DNA from 3 places in the Agarivorans sp. genome. Region 3 is predicted to be linked to each of the others. Evidence: predicted binding sites of a transcription regulator. Region 3 holds the regulator's gene; each other region holds the start of a gene.
The links. Region 3 encodes sigma-54, which starts transcription at its own class of promoters, with help from an activator protein. Its sites were predicted from a motif close to GTTGGCACGNNNNTNGNNT; they were not measured.
Positions count from the first base shown of each region.

Region 1: a site for sigma-54 is predicted at 3,056-3,074, ahead of glnA (glutamate--ammonia ligase). Genes of this name have one in related genera too.
Region 2: a site for sigma-54 is predicted at 2,478-2,496, ahead of ACQY6Q_RS12250 (PEP-CTERM sorting domain-containing protein). Genes of this name have one in related genera too.

Region 1 is NZ_JBNKPP010000269.1:74,517-82,669, reverse strand. Features, by position in the region: gene ACQY6Q_RS16000 (PEP-CTERM/exosortase system-associated acyltransferase) at 56-883, shown strand; gene typA (translational GTPase TypA) at 997-2,871, opposite strand; gene glnA (glutamate--ammonia ligase) at 3,163-4,569, shown strand; gene ACQY6Q_RS15985 (DUF4124 domain-containing protein) at 4,671-5,210, shown strand; gene glnL (nitrogen regulation protein NR(II)) at 5,287-6,342, shown strand; gene glnG (nitrogen regulation protein NR(I)) at 6,355-7,764, shown strand; gene ACQY6Q_RS15970 (DNA topoisomerase family protein) at 7,826-8,153, opposite strand, start outside.
Region 2 is NZ_JBNKPP010000214.1:991-9,143, reverse strand. Features, by position in the region: partial or broken gene ACQY6Q_RS12265 (YlqF/YawG family GTPase) at 1-41, opposite strand, end outside; gene ACQY6Q_RS12260 (hypothetical protein) at 276-977, shown strand; gene ACQY6Q_RS12255 (M14 family metallopeptidase) at 1,081-2,205, shown strand; gene ACQY6Q_RS12250 (PEP-CTERM sorting domain-containing protein) at 2,537-3,313, shown strand; gene gltS (sodium/glutamate symporter) at 3,375-4,598, opposite strand; gene gorA (glutathione-disulfide reductase) at 4,855-6,204, opposite strand; gene ACQY6Q_RS12235 (ATP-binding protein) at 6,263-8,153, opposite strand, start outside.
Region 3 is NZ_JBNKPP010000133.1:18,388-26,540, reverse strand. Features, by position in the region: gene ACQY6Q_RS08145 (HPr family phosphocarrier protein) at 1-182, opposite strand, end outside; gene rapZ (RNase adapter RapZ) at 166-1,023, opposite strand; gene ptsN (PTS IIA-like nitrogen regulatory protein PtsN) at 1,050-1,493, opposite strand; gene hpf (ribosome hibernation promoting factor) at 1,502-1,789, opposite strand; gene ACQY6Q_RS08125 (RNA polymerase factor sigma-54) at 1,814-3,316, opposite strand; gene lptB (LPS export ABC transporter ATP-binding protein) at 3,371-4,096, opposite strand; gene lptA (lipopolysaccharide transport periplasmic protein LptA) at 4,099-4,596, opposite strand; gene lptC (LPS export ABC transporter periplasmic protein LptC) at 4,601-5,158, opposite strand; gene kdsC (3-deoxy-manno-octulosonate-8-phosphatase KdsC) at 5,155-5,706, opposite strand; gene ACQY6Q_RS08100 (KpsF/GutQ family sugar-phosphate isomerase) at 5,706-6,671, opposite strand; gene ACQY6Q_RS08095 (calcium/sodium antiporter) at 6,711-7,679, opposite strand; gene ACQY6Q_RS08090 (ATP-binding cassette domain-containing protein) at 7,828-8,153, shown strand, end outside.

The sequences.
Region 1 (8,153 bases), on a different contig from region 3:
AGTCGATTCGAGCTAGCTAAGCTTCGTGAATCAGGGAATAAAATAAGGTTTTCCAGTGAGCCATCAGCAGCAGAGCAGCATTGCCCCTCGTAAACACGCTTATTCAGCTTCCTCAGTGAAACAACTGACGCTGATGCACCAGGGCGAAGTGCTTGCACAACGCTATCAGCGTTATTTTCAGGCCAGTATTGCCTGTGATGAGCATGACTTACGCAATATTTTCCAGCTACGCCATCGAGTGTACTGCGAAGAGTTTCAGTTTGAACCAAGTAATGCCCTACAACTAGAGCGAGATCAATACGATAGCTACTCTCACTTTTGCCGAGTACAACACCTCAATTCGGGTTTAGATGCGGGTTGCCTAAGACTGGTTAATCCGAATAGTCAGCAAAGCCTACCCTTACTGGATGCTTGTAGTTCGGCGATTACCGATCGTAAGCTGCACCCTGATAATTTTGCTAAAGAAGATATTTGTGAAGTATCACGAGTGGCCTTAGATGGCTTGTTTCGTCGCCGTCGCATCGATCAGCAATATGGCGCTAGACCTTCTGGAGTCGGCTTAGATCGCTTTAGTGATAAAGAACTGCGCACCTTTCCCTACATCAGCATCAGCCTATACCTAGCCGCATCGATCATCGCTGAGCATAGCGGAATAAAACATGCCTATGTGATGGTAGAACCCAAACTGGCACGCAGCTTGTCACTATTTGGCATCAAAATGACTCGGGTCGGACCCGATATCGATTATCACGGTATCCGCGCCGCTTATCACATCACCATTGAACGCTTTCAAAGCTATTTACCGCTGCTTTATCAACCCTTGTTTGAGCTGATCAAGCAAAATATCCATGCCAGTATGGGCTTATTGCCCCACCCGAACTGAGTCAGGACAACGGTGTAGCGCTTAAATCCTTGTAGGGCTCATTGCCTCGCCCCTTTTTAGTGCATTAAAAAAGGCAGCCTAAGCTGCCTTAATCTTGCTGATTCAAGTTCCGCTTAAGCTTTAGGCGGACGAGAAGCACGTTTACGTTCATTTTCGGTTAAGTGGCGCTTACGAATACGAATATTCTGAGGCGTCACCTCAACTAATTCATCGTCATCGATAAATTCTAGCGCTTGCTCAAGCGTCATCACAATCGGTGGCGTTAGCACCTGTGCTTCGTCTGTACCGGAAGCACGAACGTTAGTTAATTGCTTACCTTTAAGACAGTTCACGGTAAGGTCGTTATCGCGGCTGTGAATACCCACAACTTGACCTTCATACACTTCATCAGCATGTTTGGTGAATAAGCGGCCACGCTCTTGCAAATTAAACAAGGCGTAAGTCAAGGCTTTACCGGTAGCATTAGAGATCAATACGCCGTTTTGACGCTGACCAATAGTACCGCCTTTGTGTGGACCGTAATGATCAAAGGTATGGTACAACAAGCCAGAACCCGAAGTCAGGGTCATGAACTCGGTTTGGAAACCAATTAAACCGCGAGAAGGGATCATAAAGTCCATACGCACACGGCCTTTGCCGTCTGGTGCCATATCGGTCAACTCACCCTTACGTAAGCCAATTTGCTCCATGATGCTACCTTGATGCTCTTCTTCCACATCAATGGTCACCACTTCATAAGGTTCTTGTAACTTGCCATCAACGGTGCGAAGAATTACTTCTGGGCGTGATACCGCTAGCTCAAAACCTTCACGGCGCATGTTTTCGATAAGAATACCTAGGTGCAGTTCACCACGACCCGATACACGGAACTTATCTGGATCATCAGTTTCTTCTACACGTAGGGCTACGTTATGTACTAGCTCCTGCTGCAAACGCTCCAAAATATTACGTGAAGTCACGTACTTGCCTTCTTTACCGGCAAAAGGAGAAGTATTTACTTGGAAGGTCATGGTCACAGTAGGTTCATCAACTGACAACGCAGGCAAAGCTTCAACATTGCTTTGATCACAAATAGTGTCGGAAATTTTCAACTCACCCAAACCAGTGATAGCAATAATATCACCCGCATTCGCTTCGGTGACTTCGTGACGTTCTAAACCTAAGTAACCTAATACTTGACCAACTTTACCGTTACGGGTTTTACCATCGGCACCCACTACGGTCACTTGTTGATTCGTTTTCACAGAGCCACGCGATACGCGCCCCACACCGATTACACCTACGTAAGAGTTGTAGTCAAGCTGAGAGATTTGCATCTGCAAGCCTTCACCACTTTTCGCTTCAGGTGGTGCAACGTTATCAACGATGGCTTGGAACAAAGCTTCCATGTTGTCGGTTTGTACGCCCTCTTCAGAGCTAGCCCAACCATTCAGGGCTGAAGCGTAAACCACTTGGAAGTCTAACTGCTCGTCAGTTGCACCAAGGTTATCGAATAAATCAAATACCTGATCCATTACCCAGTCAGGGCGAGCACCGGGCTTATCGATTTTGTTAATCACCAAAATCGGTTTTAGACCTTGCGCAAACGCTTTTTGAGTTACAAAACGGGTCTGTGGCATTGGGCCTTCTTGGGCATCTACCAACAATAATACCGAATCAACCATAGACAATACGCGCTCTACCTCACCACCGAAATCAGCGTGTCCAGGAGTATCAACGATGTTAATGTGGTAATCATTCCACTCAATCGCCGTATTCTTGGCCAAAATGGTAATACCACGTTCTTTTTCAAGATCGTTTGAGTCCATCACTCGCTCTTCCGCATCTCCACGTGTTTGGAGAGTGCCCGATTGCTGCAATAACTTGTCCACCAAGGTAGTTTTACCATGGTCAACGTGAGCAATAATGGCGATGTTTCTTAACTTATCTAGCACGGCTTTCAGCCCTTCATAAAGTGAGGTAAAAAGAAAAAGTGCGCTATTGTACATATAAACGACAAATTCTCATAGTTTTAAGTTGATCACGGTTTCTAATCTGTCCGATTGAGGTATTATGGATAGGGCTAACAACTCAATGCACCAACATGGACAAACAAAGCACCACAATAGTGCACAGATTTGCACTATATTGATGCCTGTGGCGATAAACAAACCGAATATCAAAGCGTTACGTCTTGGCATAGTTTTAGCTTGATGCAAAACAACGACGATTACTCGTAAAAATAAATACTAATTAAATCGATTGAACCATCAATTTTGATGACACCGGAGGTTAAAAACATGTCTGCAGAAGTTTTAGCTTTGCTTAAAGAGCAAGAAGTTAAATTTGTTGACCTACGCTTTACTGATACAAAAGGTAAAGAACAACACGTATCTATTCCATCTCACCAAGTTGACGAAGATTTCTTCACCGACGGCAAAATGTTTGATGGTTCTTCAATTGCCGGCTGGAAAGGCATTAACGAGTCAGACATGGTATTGATGCCTGATTCAAGCACTGCGGTACTAGACCCCTTCACAGAAGAAACTACACTAAACATCCGTTGTGACGTGTTAGAGCCTGCAACTATGCAAGGTTATGATCGTGACCCACGTTCTGTAGCTAAGCGTGCTGAAGAGTACATGCGTGCTTCTGGTATTGCTGATACTGCTTACTTCGGTCCAGAGCCAGAGTTCTTCCTATTTGATGACGTTAAGTACAAATCTGACATGTCAGGCTCTATGTACAAAATTGATGCTGACGAAGCTAGCTGGAACTCAGACAAATCTTTCGAAGATGGCAACACTGGTCACCGTCCAGGCGTGAAAGGCGGTTACTTTCCAGTAGCTCCTGTTGACTCTTCTCAAGACATTCGCTCTGCTATGTGTCTTGTTATGGAAGAGATGGGCCTAACTGTTGAAGCTCATCACCACGAAGTAGCAACCGCTGGTCAAAACGAGATCGCAACTAAGTTTAATACCATCATCGGCAAAGCTGATGAAACTCAAATCCTTAAGTATGTTATCCACAACGTTGCTCATGCCTACGGCAAAACAGCAACCTTCATGCCTAAACCTATTGTAGGTGATAACGGTAGTGGTATGCACGTTCACCAATCTATCTGGAAAGATGGTCAAAACTTGTTTGCTGGCGACCTATACGGCGGCCTATCTGAAACTGCTCTATTCTACATTGGCGGTATCATCAAGCACGCTAAAGCATTGAACGCGTTCACCAACGCTTCAACTAACTCTTACAAGCGTTTAGTACCTGGCTTCGAAGCCCCTGTTATGTTGGCTTACTCTGCGCGTAACCGTTCTGCTTCTATCCGTATTCCAGTGGTTCCATCTCCAAAAGCACGTCGTATCGAAGTTCGCTTCCCTGACCCAACAGCTAACCCATACCTAGCCTTCGCAGCTATGTTGATGGCTGGCCTAGACGGAATTAAGAACAAGATCCACCCTGGCGATGCAATGGACAAAGACTTGTACGATCTACCAGCTGAAGAAGCTGCAGCGATCCCACAAGTAGCGACTTCTCTAGAAGATGCATTGAAAAATCTAGACGCAGACCGTGAGTTCTTGACTGTTGGCGGCGTATTCTCTGATGACTACATCGATTCTTACATCGACTTGAAATCAGCTGATATCGAGCGTCTAAACATGACAACTCACCCAGTTGAGTTCGAAATGTACTACAGCGTTTAATAAAACGTTACTTAGCTTGAAAAACCCGCTTTAAAGCGGGTTTTTTTATTGCATTTTCATGGGATTACGCCCACCTTTAGCAACAATTAGGAGGAAGTGCGATGAACAAATGGTTGATAATATTACCCCTGCTGCTAGCGTCAATGACGGCAAGTACAGCAGACACCATCTATCAATGGGTAGATGAAAACGGCATTACCCACTTTTCCGACCGCCCTCAACAAGGGGCTACTAAGCTCAAGGTCGATGTGACTCCTCCTGCCACCAGCGGCCCTTTAGTTAGCCCAAGGCAAGCCATTAAAAAACCAAAAAAAGCCGTGAAAGATCAGGTCAATATAACCAACCCAAGCCATGAACAAACGGTTCGAGATAACCAAGGTCGGCTCAATGTTCGCGCCACAACCCAACCCGCCCCCTTAAATAACATGGGCTTCAAATTAATTTTAGATGGTATTCCGCAAGGACAGATCACCCCAATAGCTAACTTTCAGCTCACCAATATAGATCGGGGTGCACACACTATTAAAGTGCAGCTAGTCGATGAATCGGGCAAGAAAATTGCATCGTCTAGATCTATAACAGTATTTATGCACCGCGCTAACGCATCAGTAGGCGGAGCAACGGCAACAGGGGGAGGTTAATCAACCACTCTCTGCTTTTTAGGTTTATAATCCGTGCAAGCGCACCAAATTAGTGCGCACCATTCAGGAGAGAGTAGTGTTAGATATTTCTGGATTAAAGCGCTTAGTACTAGAGAACCAAGTTACCGCCATTGTGCTACTTGATGTTGCGTTAAAGATCCAATATGTCAATGCCTCAGCCGAACAGCTACTCGGCCAAAGCGCTAAGCGCCTGATTGGCGAACCACTAGATATGCAGGTCAAACATAGTTCGCTTGAACTTAGCAAACTCAACAGTCTTTGTAGTAATGGTCAAAGTTTTACCGACAACGAAGTTACCTTAGTTTTTGATAGCCACCATGCCTTAGTCGAGCTTTCTGCCACTCATATTGTTAACGGCAAAAAGAATTTGTTGATGCTGGAAATGCGGGCAATTGGCCAGCAAAAGAAAATATCTCAAGAACTCTACCAACACGCTCAGCAACAGGCGGCCAAAGAATTGGTTCGCGGACTGGCCCACGAAATTAAAAACCCCTTGGGCGGGCTACGCGGCGCAGCACAATTATTAGAGAAAGAACTAGTAAACCCTGAGTTAAAAGAGTTTACCGGCATCATCATTGAGCAAGCAGATCGACTACGTAAATTAGTTGATCGCCTATTGGGGCCACAGCGCCCAGGCACCCACGAGTTACATAACGTACACTCGGTGTTAGAGAAAGTTCGGCAACTGGTTAAGCTCGACCTACCAGCAGGTATCACCGTAGAGCGCGACTACGACCCCAGCATTCCCGACTTCGAAATGGACCATGAACAATTACTGCAAGCTTTTCTGAATATTGTTCAAAATGCGGTACAAGCCTTAGGGGAAAAAGGCGGCATCATCAATATTATTACCCGTACCGCCCATCAAGCCACCATTGCCGGGCAGCGCTATAAATTGGCTGCGGAGATCCGCATCGTTGATAACGGTCCGGGGATCCCAACCGAGTTACTTGATACCCTGTTTTACCCGATGGTTACTGGGCGCGAAGGGGGTACCGGTCTCGGTTTATCCATCTCACAGAATTTAATTAATCAGCATAAAGGGAAGATCGAATGCGCAAGTTGGCCAGGCCACACCGAGTTTACTATTCATCTTCCACTACGACGTTAAGGAAGTACTAGCATGGCAGCAACAATATGGGTGGTTGATGACGATAGCTCAATTCGTTGGGTCTTAGAAAAAGCACTTAAAACCGCGGGATATGACTGTTTAAGCTTTGCCGATGGCGAAATGATGCTTCAACAACTGGACTATGAGCAACCCGATGTAGTGATCTCAGATATTCGCATGCCCGGTATGGATGGCTTAAGCCTACTGGAAAAAATTCAAGCCCATCACCCCGATATGCCAGTAATCATTATGACCGCACACTCTGATCTCGATAGCGCCGTAAACGCTTACCAGAGAGGCGCATTTGAGTATCTTCCTAAACCTTTCGATATCGATGAAGCGGTGGCCCTTACTGAGCGAGCAGTGACAGTATCTCGCGAACATAAAGGTAATAAGGCCAATAACAAACCCAGCTCTCCAGCACCAGAGATTATTGGTGAAGCCCCGGCCATGCAGGAAGTGTTTCGCGCCATTGGCCGCCTTTCCCGCTCGAGTATTTCAGTGTTAATTAATGGTCAATCGGGAACCGGTAAAGAGTTAGTCGCCCACGCGCTACATAAGCACAGCCCACGCGCCAGCGGCAGCTTCATTGCGCTGAATATGGCAGCCATTCCTAAAGATTTAATTGAATCAGAACTGTTTGGTCATGAAAAAGGTGCCTTTACCGGGGCCAACAACATACGTCATGGACGATTTGAACAAGCCAACGGCGGCACCCTATTCCTCGATGAAATCGGCGACATGCCACTAGATATTCAAACCCGTTTATTGCGTGTCTTAGCCGATGGGCAATTTTACCGGGTAGGCGGACACTCACCGGTACAGGTAGATGTGCGGATCATCGCCGCAACTCACCAAAACTTAGAAAAGAAGGTTACCGAAGGCGATTTCCGAGAAGACTTATTCCACCGTTTAAATGTCATTCGAATTCACCTTCCCTCACTCTGCGAACGCCGTGAAGACATTCCCGCCTTAGCTAAGCACTTCCTTGAAATTGCCGCTAAAGAGCTAAATGTTGAAAGCAAGCTGCTACATAAAGATACCCAACGCTTTATGATGCAACTCGCTTGGCCGGGCAATGTGCGTCAATTAGAGAACGTCTGCCGCTGGTTAACCGTCATGGCCAGTGGCCAAGAAGTGTTACCTACCGACTTGCCACCCGAGTTAAGCCAACCGGTGATAACCGAACCGGGTGAAACAAGCGATGCGAACTGGCGAACCCTACTGAAAAGTTGGGTATCTCAGCAACTGGTGTCAGGACAAATCGATATTCTTAGTGAGGCCATGCCCGACTTTGAACGAATCATGCTCACCACCGCCTTAGAACATACTCACGGACACAAGCAAGAAGCCGCTCGGCTATTAGGCTGGGGACGTAATACCCTCACCCGTAAACTAAAAGAGCTAGATGTAGAAGCCTAGGCTTCAAACAGCATTAAAAAAGGAGAATCTTGGTTCTCCTTTTTTAATGTCTGCAACGGCATTAATCAGCTAAAAGGGCGCTCTTATACTTACAGCTTTTCTGAGGGCACACTTCGCGCTTACCAGCTGCAGTTTTTTTCACTACCAATAACGTCCAACCGCATTCAGGGCAAGGCTTAGCCAAGGGCTGATCATTCACCGCGTAAGAACATTTTGGGTAGGCATCACAGGCATAAAAGGTTTTCCCATAACGAGATTGCCTAGCTGCTAATTTACCTTTGTTACACGCTGGACAAGTTATATCAGGAGTCGTTGGTGCTTTCGGTTGAGCCGATTCAATATGCTGGCAAGTAGGAAAGGCGCTACAGCCAATAAACATGCCATAACGG
Region 2 (8,153 bases), on a different contig from region 3:
TGGGCCTTATGCATGTGCCCTGGATACCACTGAATGGCCATTTCACTCACCTTGAACTGTCAAATTGGGCTCATTGTACTGATTGCTTAATGAAAGTGTAGCGCTTTGTGTTTGGCATAGCAGGGCGACACGGCGTGACCAATGATGAATATTGTTAAAAATTATGCAGTTTATACTAAATAATGCTGTACTTACTGCTATGTTATTAACACTTAATATTAATCTTGTTTTGGCCCGATTTAGGGTTTGGTCTAGGCTGTCTTAGGGAAGAGATAATGTCTAATAATGAACCGCTTAAAGAAGCGACTCCAGCAGCTGTTGCTAGCCTCGACAGTTCCACGCATGTAGACGTCGAACCGCATCGCTCAGGGGTGAGTTTAGAAGCCCGTTATCAATATCATAAGGCGCGCCATCAACACTATAAAAAGGCGTATAGAAAACTACGACCCTATCGCTGGATTAGTTTGTTCATGGGCGTGCTGTGTTTCAGTGCGGTGTTTCCACTGATAGCGGTATGGCCGTCTTATCATGATCTACAAGATAGTTATGAGGGTAGTGTAGCCGAGCTGAAAATTCTGGAAGATCAAAACAAACAATTGAAAGAAGCCCTGTTGCTTGAGCGGCGTAATAACTTTGAGCTAAATCGAGAAAATCAGCCAGAGTTGCGGATCTTTGTTTTTGATACCCTAATTGCCACCGACCAAAGTCAGATCCGCTCTGCTTTTTTTGAAGTGGGTGAGAAGGTGGGTAAACATGTCAATGTGCAGTATCAGTTACTGGCGCAAGGGCCGATTGAGAAAAATCTTGCCTTAGTGTTGATTGATCAAACCGGACAACAAATCTTCCAACAAAGCATCGACTTTGGTAATAAACCTCCGCAAGAGGCGGAGTCGGTCACCGTGGAAGGCACCATAACCTTGGATAAAAATCTAGACGTACGTTACTTTAGGATTGTTGAACTAAGCCAACAGAACTAGCGCTCAGGCTTGTTATCTTCGTTTATTTTTATGCTCTTAAGCCACGTTAATCTATTACACGTTATACTGGCGACATCATTGGATAAGGGCTTAAGAGGATAGCATGTACCTTAGCGATAAATTTGATAGTGGCAATATTGAGTCGGTGGACTTAAGCGACCCACAAAACCTGCAGTTAGCCATCAAGCGCGACAATCAATCAGATTTTTTTCAGTGGTTTCATTTTCGTTTTGAAGCAGAGCTTGATAAGCACTATCGCTTCAATATCATCAATGCTGGCCAATCAGCCTACCCACAAGCGTGGAAAGGTTACCATGTGGTCGCTTCCTACGACCGTGAACAGTGGTTCCGTATTGATAGTGAGTTTGATGGCCAGCAACTCAGTTTTGGTGTGTTGCTGGAACAAAACAGCATCTATTTTGCTTATTTTACGCCCTATAGTTACGAGCGCCACCAGGATCTGATTCATGGGTGTTTAAGTGATGAGCGGGTCAGCCTGAATACCCTGGGCCAAACCTTAGACGGTCGTGACATGAGTTTATTAACCATTGGTGACGCCGAGCTGGCAAAAAATAAGGTGTGGGTGATAGCCCGCCAACACCCTGGTGAAAGCATGGCCGAGTGGTTTATTGAAGGGATGTTAGCGCGCTTGTTGGACCAAGATAACCCACTGGCTATCACCTTATTAAAGGATACGGTGTTTTATGTGGTGCCTAACATGAACCCCGATGGCTCGGTGCGCGGCCACTTAAGAACCAATGCAGTAGGCACTAACCTAAACCGAGAGTGGCAAAATCCTAGCATGGAACGCAGCCCCGAAGTGTTTTTGGTAAGGCAAAAAATGCTGGAGCTAGGAGGGGATTTATTCCTCGATATTCATGGTGACGAAGAGCTGCCGTATAACTTTGTGGCTGGCTGTGAAGGTATTCCTTCTTACGACCAACGCCATCAACTTTTAGAAGACACCTTCAAACAGGCATTTAAGGCGATTTCTCCGGATTTTCAAGATACTCACGGTTATCCAAAAAATAAGCCCGGTGAAGCCAATTTAAATATTGCCGCGGCATGGCTGGGTGAGCAATTTAAAACCTTGTCTTACACCATCGAAATGCCTTTTAAAGATAATGCAGATTTGCCCGATCCTGACTTCGGCTGGTCGGCCGAGCGCTCGATGCAACTAGGGGCTGATGTATTGTTTGCTATTAAGCAGACTCTTGCAAAAATGTAGCGTTTATTAGGGGGGGGCTGCCTTGGCATTCTCCCTTGTTTAACCCTCTCTGTTGCCACTACCTGTCTAATTTTTTTACACTGATAATTTGTGATATTTCATCACCACCTCATGAAATTTTACAAATTTAAGTCAACTCATGATTGAAATGTGATGGCGCTCAAACTCTATTAGGGAAGCGCCCCGCTGGTCATTTTACAGTGGTCACGGCAGGCTTGAAGCCATTCCCCGACTTAAATCACTATCTATATGATAATAATAACTTTTTGTTTGCTGGAACGGTTCATGCTTCTATCGCGGGCGATGATTAAGCTGATGCATGGAGTGCAACATGAAACAAGTGACAAGAACAATGCTGTTGGTCGGTTTAAGTTGGGGTTTACTCTCTAACTTTGCTTCAGCCGCGCTTATCTATGATCAAGAGGTGAGTAATGAAGTAATTTTTGGCAGTGGCAACTTGAACGGAGGGTTTACTGTAGACCGGCAAAACGGCATTGAGCTGGGTTTGCGAGCTAAATTGCGCTTCGATGAAACCAACAGCCCGCAGAATGTTTTTAATAGTGATGGTGCTGGCAGTTACCAGTTTGACAATATTTTGCCACCAAGTGGTTTTGGTTTTGCACCGGGTTCTACTTCTACCGCTATTTGGAACTTTGAGTGGTCAGTTAACAGTAGTTTCGATGGTAGCGGCGGCATGTTAAGTGATTACACGTACTTATTACAAATCGATTTTGATCCCAGCGCCGCAACTCATTTCTTAGTTTTCGATCCGGTTAATGTGAGCAATGCCGACCATGCCCTAGGTAACAATGCTACAGCTAATGGGGCAGGCTTGGTTGATTCGGTGAACTATGCAGCACTACTTGATGATTACAATTTGGTGCAAAATTCTTGGAACATGGAATTTTTTGATGACGCCACTTATAGCTTCGATGCCAGAGTAGCGGGCACTTACGACATTAGGCTCAGTGCTTACGACCAACAGGGGCGTGAATTAGCGAGCAGCGCCATACAGGTGGTTAATGCAGCCGTGCCTGAGCCGCAAACTTGGTTGAGTTTTGCCTTGGCGATGTTTAGCTTGTTATGGATGCGGCGTCGACAAGCTTAATACCGGCATCTAGATTAACTAAAAACGGAGCCAAATGGGGGCTCCGTTTTTTGAGCGTCGTTTAAGTTAACAAGCCGATGTACACTTGCAGCACAATCAGGTTGACGATGTCGATGAAGAAGGCCCCCACAATCGGTACCACCATGAAGGCTTGCGGCGAAGGACCGTTGCGCGAAACCAGAGCACTCATATTCATCACTGCGGTTGGGGTCGCCCCTAAACCAAAGCCACAATGCCCACCCGCTATAACAGCTGCATCGTAGTCTCGGCCCATGAAGCGGTAACTCACATAGCTGGCAAATAGCGCTAACATCAAGGTTTGGCAGAGTAAAATAATCAGTAGTGGTAAGGCTAAATCAAAAATTTCCCATAAACGCAGGCTCATTAGGGTCATCGATAAAAATAACGACAGCGACAGGGTACCCAGTAAATCCACGCACTCAGCATTTACATGGTAGCGGCCGCTTAATTCACTGGTATTGGCAATGACCACACCAAAAAATAGGGCGTAGACAAAGTCCGGCATTTTTAGCCAAGTGAAGGCCAGATCCGTTTCTATTTGTTTGGCAAATTTGGCTAATACCACACAAACCAGCATTAAAAATAAGATTTCAATTACCGTGGTTGGGGTTACTAAGTCTTCTTCTTTGCGGCTATAGGTAACTAAGTCGGGGTGGGTTTTGTGGTGATCCTTACCTTTCGAGAAGGGCGACTCAAGTTGGTTTTTTTTGATCAGCCGCTCACCCACAGGTCCGCCAATAATACCGCCCATGACAAGACCAAAGGTCGCGGCGGCCATGGCAAATTCAAGCGTTGGCATATGGTATTCTTCGGCAAAAATCTGCGACCACGCGGCACCAGTGCCATGTCCTCCCGAGAGGGTAATTGAACCAGCAAATAGCCCCATAAGTGGTTCTAAACCTAGCGATGAAGCTAAGATAACCCCTAGGCCATTCTGCAATATGATATACACCGAGGCGATGCCTAAGAAAACAAAGACTTTGGCGCCGCCCTTCATTAGTAGCTTATAGTTAGCAGCCAAGCCGATAGTACTGAAAAACATCAGCATGAAGGTATCTTGCAAGGGTAAGGAGAATCGCAACTCTATACCTTGCAGCTTCAGCAGGGTGATAATGATGGCCACCACTAAGCCACCCACAATGGGTTCGGGAATGTTGTATTTTTTTAATAACGCGACGTAGTGGCAGATAATTCGGCCGATGAACAAGACACTTAGTGCAATCAGAAAAGACTCTAGCTCACCTATTTGGTAAACGGTATCCATAAAACATGACCTTTACTTTATAGTTGAAGGCTCAGTATAACGCTTGGCTAGTCGGGGATACATAAGCTTCTATTAATAAAATTAGGCAAGTCAATTGCTTGGCGCGAAGGCGTGGGACTAACGAAGGGGTGGTTAGCTTCGTACTAGTTATGAGTCATTGGTTAATCGTCAGTTGAGGGGCTAATTGCAAATAGGATAGGTTAAGAATCAAGTCTAGGCTAAAGCTAGGTAGCCACCTTAGCCTAGTGATAAGAGATTAACGAAGGGTTACAAACTCTTCAGCGCTGGTGGGGTGAATGGCTACGCAAGCGTCGAAGTCTGCTTTAGTGGCGCCCATTTTCATGGCTACGCCAAAGCCTTGTAAAATTTCGTCCATGCCTAAACCAATACCGTGTAGGCCAACCACTTTCTCATCTTCACCCACACAAATGAGCTTCATCTTAGTGACTTGACGGTGTTGAGTGACGGCGGTGTACATGGCGCCAAAGCTAGAGGTGTAAACTTTGACATGGTTTTCACCATATTTAGCTACTGCCTCAGGCTCGGTTAAGCCAATAGTGCCAATGGCTGGGTGGCTAAATACCACTGTGGGTACTAGCTCGTAGTCCATCTTAGCCGTAGTTTTACCGTTAAATAGGCGTTCAGAGAGTAAGCGGCCTGCTTTTACTGCCACAGGGGTGAGCTCGATTTTGCCGATGTTATCGCCTACCGCATACACCCCGTCTACCGAGGTATTAGAATATTCATCAACTTTGATATAGCCATAATCGTCTCGCTCTACGCCAATGCCTTGCAGATTGATTTGGTCGGTGGCTGGCTCGCGGCCAATCGCCCAAATTAGGGTATCCACCTCGAGGCTGTTACCGTTCTCAAAATTCAATTTAAGGCTTCCGTCGGCCAGTTTTTCTACCGACTGGGGTACGCTATGGGTATGCAGGGTAGGGCCGTCTTCGGCCATGATTTCCACTAGAGTTTCGGTGAGCATTGGGTCAAAGTCACGTAGTGGTGCGTGTTTACGCACGGCAAGGTGGGTTTCGCTGCCTAAGGAGTGTAATACTCCGGCTAGTTCTACAGCAATGTAACCTGCCCCTACTACCACAACGCGTTTAGGTTGCTGGTTTAAAGCAAAAAAGCCATCTGAGTCAATGCCCAATTCGGCACCGGGAATGTTGGGAATGCTAGGGCGCCCGCCGGTGGCGATTAGAATATGTTTGGCGCGGATCTGCTCGCCATTCACTTCTACGGTATTGGCATCAACAAATTTGGCAAAACCGTTAATCAGGGTCACGCCATTGTTGCTAAGTACTCGATCGTAAGAGCCGTGTATCCTTTCAATATAGGCTTCGCGGCTAGCCACTAAGGTTGACCAGTCGAATTTATTGACTTGAACATCAAAGCCGTAATCGGGGGCATAGCGGTGAATGGCTTCGGCCACTTGGGCACCAAACCACATCGCTTTTTTCGGTACGCAACCTACGTTTACACAGGTGCCACCAACGTGGCGAGCTTCAATTAGGGCTACTTTTTGGCCATACATTGATGCGCGGTTAGCAGAGGCAATGCCACCGCTACCTGCGCCAATGCATAGGTAGTCGAATTCTTTCATAATTACTCCATGTTGGGCCGAAAACTTGCCGCAGTATAGCCTGTCCGACTAACAGATGTTAATCGGCTTTTTGCGCTTGGTAGGGGATCCGTATGGAGAAATGTACCCCTTCACCGGGTTGGCTATCAAAGGCAATATGGCCTTTAAGTAGCTGCACTACTAAGTTGTAAACGATGTGAGTGCCCAAGCCGCTGCCGCCTTGACCACGTTTTGAGGTGACAAAGGGATCGAAGATCCGTTTGGCAATATCACTATCTACGCCACGTCCCGAATCATGGTAATCAATGTGTAATTGATCGTTTTCTTTGTGTATAGAAATGTTGATCCGCTTTTCGCCATCCCAGTCTTCAAAACCGTGTTTCACCGAGTTGAGGATCAGGTTGGAGTAGATTTGCGTAAAGCTACCGGGGAAGCTGTACAGTTCTAAATCGTTGGGGCAGTCCACCACAATTTCACAGCCAGAGCGGCGAATTTTATGGCCCAATGAGGTGATAACTTGGTTCACATTTTCATTTAAGTTGAAGGTGTAACAAGCCTCAGAGCTTTGATCTACCGCTACTTGTTTAAAGCTGCTGATTAAGTCTGAAGCGCGGCGTAAGTTGTTGAGTAACAGCTCGGTAGATTGGTTGAGATTGCCGATTAATTCGTCCATGAACTTACGGCTTAGCTTGCCGCTTTCTATGCTCTTTTTCAGTTGGTTACCTTGTTCTTGTAGATAAGACGCGGCGGTGACGCTAATACCAATCGGGGTATTAATTTCATGGGCTACCCCGGCCACTAAGCCCCCTAATGAGGCCATTTTTTCAGCTTCTACCAAGGATTGTTGGGCATTTTTCAATTTGTCAAAAGCACTGGCCAATTGCAGATTACTTTCTTCCAAGCGCTCGGTACGTGATTTAACTTTTTGCTCCAGCTCGTCATTGAGTTTTTTAATCTCATTCTCAACTCGTTTGAGTGGGGTAACGTCGTAACCAAAGGCAATCATACGCGAAACATGATTACCCTCGTAAAAGGGGACAAAGGTCCATAATAGGGTGTATTTGTTATTGGCTTGGTCGGTGAGGGTGAGTTCCTGGTCTTGAATCACCCGCAATTGGCGCAGGTCGCTCTCTATTTTTTCCCGCATATCATTATCAATGAATACACTCAGCCAGTTTTGCCCCACCAATTCATCTTGATGAAAGCCGGTGAGCATGACCCCTGCAGGGTTAGCGGTTAATACATTGAGTTGGTTATCTAGGGTTACAATCACCGCGTTACTGGCATTAATTACGGTGGCGGAAAAGTCACGCTCGTGAGCCAGTTGGTCGGTAGCCTTGAGCTTTTGAGCAAACTCATGGTCAATCTTTAGGGTCATTTGATTGAGGGTATTGACCAGTTCTCCTAGCTCGTCGTTGCGCGTTTTCCCCTTGGTATCTAACTTAAGCGGTGCGCCTAAGTTGTCTAAATCCAAATTACGGGTGTATTCCACAATGGTGTTGAGGTGGCGTACGATAAGATAATAAATAATGAATAGAATGCCTATCGATACCACTAGCGTTTTAATGGTTTGGCTGACCAAAATTAAAATGGCTTTTTGCCAAATGCGTTGATAAACCTGCTCTAAAGAGGCAGCCACAAACAGTTTACCTACCATTTCTCCTTGATATATCAACTCAAATTCTTGAGAAAGATCGTAATGATCGGCAGAGCGGCCGCGGGCTAACAAGGGGACTTCGGAAGAGCCTAAAATTTCTTTTACCAACACATATTGCATGTTGGGTAAGTTCATAATGCCTTCAATTTGTACTTCAACTTGTTCTTCATCCAAGTTCCACAAGCTGGCGGCAATCGGTTGTAAAAAACTGACTTCGATTTGATCAATGCTTTCTTCGATGACTTCAACGTCTTGTTTGTAGTCGTAACGTAATTGAATGAGGGTAATAATTAGAGCAAGTAAGGTAGAACAG
Region 3 (8,153 bases):
CTGCCCTGCGCGCTGGCGAGTACCATGAGTCCTAATACACTGGCGGCGGAGGCGATTTTATCTCCATCCATGATACTTAATTCAGCATTAAATTGCTGGGCCAACTCTACTAATTTAGTGGCGGGGCGAGCATGTAACCCCAATTTGTTTTTTACGATAACCTGTCTAGTGAGCTTCAAGATGATGTTCCAAAGTGCGATGACGACGTTGTACTTTTCGTTTTGAGCTAAAGTGCTCGGCCAGCTTTTCCGCCACATAAACACTGCGATGTTGTCCACCGGTGCAGCCTATGGCAATGGTTAGGTAGGCACGGTTGTTGGCCTCCAAATGGGGTAGCCAGCTATCAAGTAATTGACTAATTTGATCAATATACTCAGTGACTAAGGGCTGAGCAGCGAGGTAATCTTGAACCGCTTGGTCTAAACCGGTCAGTGGGCGAAGTTGTTCTTGCCAATGCGGGTTAGGCAAAAAACGTGCGTCAAACATATAGTCTGCATCGCTGGGCACACCATTTTTGAAGCCAAAGGATTCAAATACCATAATCAGCTGTTGTTGTTTATCACCGGTGACTCGCGAGCGGATCAGGCTGCTGAGTTCATGAACCGATAACCTCGAAGTATCGATCCGTAAATCGGCGTTACTTGAGATGGGCTCTAATAGGGCGGTTTCCGATTCAATCGCCTCGGCCAGTGAAACACCGTTTTGACTTAGTGGGTGGACTCGCCGCGTCTCGCTATAACGACGAATTAGAGCCTCGTCTTTGGCATCTAAGAAGATGCTGAGCAAGTTGACTTCGGGGCCGGCATTGCGGATCACCCGCGCGATCGGTGAGGGCTCATCTGGAAGGTTACGAATATCGATGCTAATGGCAACCTTCGGATACTTTTGTTTTAAGTTGTCGATAAGCGACTGCCACAACAGTACCGGAAGGTTGTCGACACAATAATACCCGAGATCTTCTAACACTCGTAAGGCAACCGTTTTGCCTGAACCGGAGCGTCCACTAACGATGATTAGTTCCATGATGGCCCCTAATTAAGCTTAGAGTATTAGGCTACCATGATGTTGTATAGCTCGTCATCACTTTGTGCGCAGCGAAGTTGTTTACATACTTGTTTATCATTAAGTTTTTCAGCAACTTGAGATAGGGTGTTTAAGTGTTGCTGACATTGGTCTTCGGGGACTAATAAGGCAAAAACCAAATCGACGGGTTGATTGTCGATGGAGTCAAACGTTATCGCAGGATCACAGCGTAAGAAAACCGCAGTGGCTTGATGTTCACTAGCAATTCGCCCATGGGGAATCGCAATACCTTGGCCAATGCCGGTGCTGCCCATTTTTTCTCTATTTAATAAACTCTCAAAAATACTTTGAGCAGAGATATCCAATTGGCTAGCTGCCAGCTCGCTAATGATTTCTAGGGCGCGTTTTTTTGAAGAGCATTGAACTGCACGTTGCGTGCAGTTCAAACTTAGTACTTTATTTAGTTGCATTAGAGTGACTAGTGTTTAGTGAGTTTTTCTTTGTGTTTGATAACTTGACGATCGAGTTTATCGATCAGGCTATCGATGGCTGCGTACATGTCGGTGTGTTCTGAAGTGGCAAATACCTCACCACCATTTAAATGTAGGGTCGCTTCGGCGATTTGATTTAGTTTCTCCACATTTAAGATGACATGAACATTATTTATTTGTTCGAATCGTCGGGTTAGTTTGGCAAATTTTGTGTGGACATATTCTTTTAATGACTCAGTAATTTCTACGTGGTGTCCGGTAAGATTAATTTGCATAGATATCGTCCCCTGTTATAGGCCTTAGATAAGGCTTTTACGTTGGTTAGAAGGTGGAATAGCCAAAGACTCACGGTATTTAGCAATGGTGCGTCTTGCCACCTTGATCCCCTGATCTGCCAAAATATCAGCAATTTTACTATCGCTGAGTGGTTTATTGCTGTTTTCGGCAGCTACCAGTTTTTTAATTAAGGCTCTAATTGCTGTAGAAGAGCATTCCCCGCCCCCTTCGGTGGTGACATGGCTGGAAAAGAAGTATTTCAATTCAAAAATGCCACGAGGAGTATGCATAAATTTCTGGGTGGTAACCCGAGAAATAGTCGACTCATGCATTTCTACAGCTTCTGCTACATCGTTCAATACCATTGGTTTCATCGCTTCTTCTCCATACTCAAAGAAGGCTTGCTGATGGTGAACAATGCAGTTCGATACTTTTAACAGTGTTTCGTTACGGCTTTCAATGCTTTTGATAAACCACTTAGCTTCTTGTAAATGACTACGAATAAACTGGGTATCGTTGGCATTGGTAGAGGTTTTACTGAGTGAAGCATAGTGAGAATTTACCCTTAATTTGGGCATGGCGTCAGGGTTTAGTTCTACCACCCATCGACCTTGACGTTTTATGACCGAGACATCGGGAATAACGTATTGCGCCTGATTGGGTTCTACAGCGTTGCCAGGACGGGGCTCTAAGGTATGAATGAGTCGCATAACTTCACGCAACTGCTCTTCTTTCAATTTGGTTTTACGTGACAATAAGCGGAAGTCGCGATTGGCTAAGACATCGATATGGTTAGTGACAATGTCTTTAGCTTCTTTTAGCCAAGGAGTATCTTCGGCAAAGCGGCCTAATTGAATCATTAAGCATTCTTGTAAAGAGCGCGCGCCAATACCTACCGGATCGAAGTGTTGAATACGCTTTAATACAGCTTCAACTTCATCCAGCTCAACATCTAAATCGTTATTTTCACTGTCGCGTAAACCTTCTAAGAGCTGTTCGCAATTTTGAGTTAGGTAACCTGATTCATCAATCGCATCGATAATTGCCAACGCAATAGCTTGGTCAACTTCACTAAATGGTGTCAGTTGCATCTGCCATACTAAGTGGTCTTGTAAAGATTCAACGGTTTCACCTTGAAACAACATATCGCTGTCGTCGCTAACACCGCTGCTGCCTGAGCTTGAAGGTCCTGAACTGGCGCTGTAGATATCATCCCAAGTGGAATCCACCGGTAAGTCATCAGAAACAGTGTCTTGGTTAATGGCATCGCCGGCTTCTAATTGACTATTATCAACTTCGTTGTTTATACTGCTATCGTTAATTTTGTCATTAAGAGATTGAGCCTCATTAGCATCGTTGTCACTGGCGTGTGACTCATCCGCTTCGAGCAGAGGGTTACTTTCCAGTGCCTCCTGAATTTCTTGCTGCAAATCCAGTGTTGAAAGCTGGAGTAAGCGAATCGCCTGTTGTAACTGAGGGGTCATGGTCAATTGTTGACCAAGACGCAACTGCAAAGATGCTTTCATTAACTACCGCTGTTCCTTCTTCTTATTGTATTGTGTTTTTTACTTGCACTTTAACTATAGCTTGAATTGTTCACCGAGATAAACTCGTTTCACGTGTTCATTTTCAAGTATTTCTTCAGGTTTCCCCGAGGCTATCAATTCGCCTTGGCTAACGATATAGGCATGTTCACAAACATCGAGAGTTTCTCTCACATTGTGATCGGTGATCAATACGCCAAGACCACGATCACGCAGGTGTTCAATAATCTTTTTTATATCGATAACAGAAATAGGATCTACACCAGCAAAGGGTTCGTCAAGCAAAATAAACTTTGGCGCGGCGGCTAAAGCACGAGCAATTTCAACCCGGCGGCGTTCCCCACCAGACAAACTCATGCCTAGGTTTTTTCTAATGTGACTAATGTGGAACTCTTCTAAGAGGTCGTCTAAAGCCACTTGTTGTTGCTGTTTGTCGAGATCTTTACGGGTTTCTAACACCGCAAGAATATTTTTTTCAACAGATAGACGTCTAAATATAGACGCTTCTTGGGGTAGGTAGCCAATACCCTTGCGGGCACGGCTATGCATAGCCGTGCTAGATAGGTCATCGTCATCGATTAGAATTCGACCATGATCGCGAGGCACTAAGCCTACTACCATGTAAAAGGTGGTGGTTTTCCCCGCTCCATTGGGGCCGAGTAAGCCCACGATCTTACCGGTTTCTACATTCAGACTAACGTCTTTTACTACCTTGCGACCTTTGTAACTTTTGGCTAGGTTTTCAGCAATCAATGTACTCATCGTTACTGTTGTTCCTGTGGCGCAATATCGTTGAGTTGTTGCGGTAAGAAAATGGTGGTGACACGACTGTTTCCATCTCCTTGGGCTACCATTTCTTGTTTATCAATGCTGTATTTGATCATACTGCCTTTGACCAAGCTCTCTTCTTGTTTGAGTTGAGCATTGCTGCTGAGCGTTAAGGTTTGTGTTTTAAGATCGTAGCGAACCTCGTTGGCTTCGGCCTCAATTGGCTTGCCACTATCGAGCATTTGATAAAAGGTAGCGGGTTGCCCTTTGGCGATCATCACTTCGCTGCCTTTTTCTTCACTACCGATCACGCTAAGCTCGTCGGCACGCATTTTAATCGAACCTTGGGTTACCACTACATTGGTATAAAAGGTGACCCGGTTTTCTTTAATGTTAACTTCTTGGCGGTCGGCATCAACGATGATTTGCTGATTAAAATCGTCTTCTAAAGCTGTTGCTGTCCAAGAGAGTAAAAGTAAGCCCGCACTGAGCACTAACTTACTGCTGTGGGTTATGGTAAACCGCTTCAATATCATTTAATAACGTCACTATTTCGTTGGCTAAATCGCCGTTCATACCTACCCCATACAGTTCGTAAGACGGACCATATACGGTGACCGGTTGATCGCTGCTCATGGTTTCAGTTTGCAGGTCGATATCCAATTTTTCGGTAATTAAATCGCGTATGTATTCACCGCGACTTAAGTTTTTAATTACTACATTGTCATTTAGGGTGACTAATTGCTGCTGCTGTACTGTAGCCTGATCGGCATCAATTTGCCATACAGGTTGGTGGGGCGCGGGATATACCAGAATTTTCGGTTTCGTAAATTCGGTGTTTTTTAGTTGCTCAAAATATGCCATTTGTTCGGCATAAATTCGATAGCGTGGTTGGCCATCTTCAGCAAAACTCACACTGTACAGTTGCTCGGCAATAAAACTGGGCTTACTGGCTTCTCGCGTGCCGATTTGCTGTTGCTTATCGCTGGGGCTGAGTTGCCAGAGGATCAAAGCAATAACAAATAAACCAGCAAAAAACCAAGTAGGGCGGTTCATATGCTCATCCCTTGGGCTTGTTCGAGCTTACCTTGAGCTTGCAAAATAAGGTCACACAGTTCGCGTACTGCACCATAACCGCCAGCGGTTTTTGTCACAAGGTCGGCCGCCTGCTTGCATAGAGGATGGGCTGTTTGTACCGCCACCCCCAAGCCGCAAGCCTGCATTACGGGGGTGTCGACTAAGTCATCACCGATGTAGGCAACTTGCTGAGGAGCTAGTTGGAGTTGTTGCAGTAGTTCGCGGTAAGCAGCCAATTTGTCTTGTTGCCCTTGGTAAAGCTGTGTAATCCCCAAGGACTGCATACGTTGCTCTACTATCTTTGATTTACGCCCAGTAATCACCGCCACTTCCAGGCCACTGTTGATTAAGGCTTTTATGCCAAAACCGTCTAGGGTATGAAAGGCTTTGAGCTCCTCGCCTTCATTGCCCATGTAGATACGGCCGTCAGAAAAGACCCCATCAACATCGCAAATCAGCAGTTTAATGGCGGCGGCGGCGTTAAAATTTTGCTGGCTAACTTCACCGTAGGGCGTGCTAATAGTCACTAATATACTCCAGCTTGTAACAAAGTATGCATGTTGAATGCTCCGACTACTTGTGTGTTTTCAAGGACAAACAAACCATTAATTGATTTGGTTTTCATTAGCTTTAGAGCATCGAAGGCCAGCCACGAAGGCTCAATGTATTTGGGATTTTTGGTCATCACTTGAGCAATTGGCGTTTCATGGATGTCGACGCGTTGGTCTAGGATACGGCGTAGATCACCATCGGTAAAAATTCCTACCATGTGCTGCTGTTCATCGACAACACCTACCATGCCTAAGCCTTTGGCGGTGATTTCAAAAAGTGCCTCACGAATAGTTTGTTCGACTGTGACTAAAGGAATTTGTTCCCCTTTTAGCATTAAGTCGCTGACGCTGAGTAGCAGTTTTTTACCTAAGGTTCCGCCCGGATGGGAGAGGGCGAAGTCGTCGGCGGTAAAACCGCGGGCTTCTAATAAGGCGACGGCTAAGGCGTCACCCATGACTAGAGTGGCGGTGGAGCTAGCGGTTGGCGCTAAACCTAAGGGGCAGGCTTCACGCGGTACTGCTATGCACAAATGGTAGTTCGCTAGCCGTGCCATCGATGAATTAGGGTTACTGGTCATGGCGATAGAGCGCACTCCAATGCGGTTAAACACCGGATACAACGCTAGGATCTCTTCCGACTCGCCAGAGTTAGACAGTGCCAATACAATATCTTCAGCGGCGATCATGCCTAAATCGCCATGGCAGGCTTCACCGGGGTGAACAAAAAAAGCCGGAGTGCCGGTAGAGGCTAAAGTGGCGGCGATCTTGTTGGCGATATGGCCTGATTTGCCCATCCCGGTAAGAATGACTTTGCCTTTGCAGGCCAAAATCATTTCGCAAGCCTCAGCAAATTGCTGATCAATATATTGTTGTAAGTTGTCTATCGCCAGTCTTTCTATTTCAAGGACTTGTTTGGCTACACTGATGTGATCGTGTGACACACACTTCCCCTTAGTGGTTAATTTCTTTAGAAAGTATCGTTACGATACTAATAATAGTATTTGATAGCCGATGAAGGCACTGAACAACAGTCCCCCTTCCCAGCGACTAATTTTGCGCTTTTTACCAAAGCCCATGGCCATAATAAATAGGGTTACGGTAACTCCCATCATGACATAAAAGTCTCGCCCAGCGGCAAATGCATCGATCTCACCCGGGGATAACATCGCGGGCACCGCTAATACCGCAAGTATATTAAATAAGTTGGACCCGATGATATTCCCTAAGACCAAGTCGTCTTCTTTTTTAACCACACCAGCGATGCAGGCCGCTAGCTCGGGTAGGCTGGTGCCCACTGCGATAATGGTTAGGCCAATGACGAGGTCGCTCATACCAAAGTAACGGGCGATCTCAGAGGCAGAGCCCACTAAAATGTCGGCGCTGAGCGGAAGTAGTATCATCCCCACTACTAGCCAAAGTAGAGCTTTGGGGGTGGCGACATCTTGGGGGATTTCCGCTTCGGCTTCCTCAATCATTGGGTCGTGAGTGCTGTCAGAGCGATGTTTCAAGGCATTAAAAATTAAATAGCCCATCAAGCAACAAAACAAGACTAATAAGAAAAACCCTTCGCTGTAACCCAGTTGCTGGTCGTGCAATACCCATCCTGCGACGGCAGTGGCTCCGAGTACCATCGGTAATTCACGAAATAAGGTGGAAGACGAAACCATCAAGGGTTTAAGTAATGCGGTTAAGCCTAATACCAAGGTAATGTTAGTGATGTTTGAGCCGATAACATTGCCCACCGCGGTATTCATTTTACCTTCTAGGCTGGCGGTGGCCGAAACCATAATTTCTGGTGCTGAAGATCCTAAAGCGACTATCGTTAGGCCGATGATCATGGGGGATAGCCCAAAATTATTGGCGATGGCGGCCGCGCCAAAAACAAAGCGGTCGGCACTCCATACCAATAGCGCTAAGCCTAATACCAATAACAAACATTCAACTAGCATGAGCGTCCTTTACTTAAAATTTTAAATAACATGGCTAAAAAACGGTGCATTGTCGGCATTTTACCAACAAAAGGGAAGAGTTTAGCCTTGAGTGTCACCAATTATCTCAATAATATGTTTTCCTTGGCCAATTAAGAATGCTCATGGAGTGGCAAAGAATTTGATTGAAGTAAAACAATTGGCGTTCCAACGCGGTGATAAGCTTATCTTTGAACATTTAAACTTAAGTATTCAGCGAGGTAAAATCACGGCCATTATGGGTCCTAGTGGTATTGGTAAAACAACTTTACTCAAGTTGATCGGTGGACAACTTCAGCCCAGTGCTGGAGAGGTGTTGATCGAAGGGCAAAATGTTCATCAATTGAGCCGAGGAGAGTTGTTCCAATTGCGTAAGCGGATTGGCATGTTGTTTCAAAGCGGCGCTTTATTTAGCGACTTAAATGTCTTTGAGAATGTCGCCTTTCCATTGCGTGA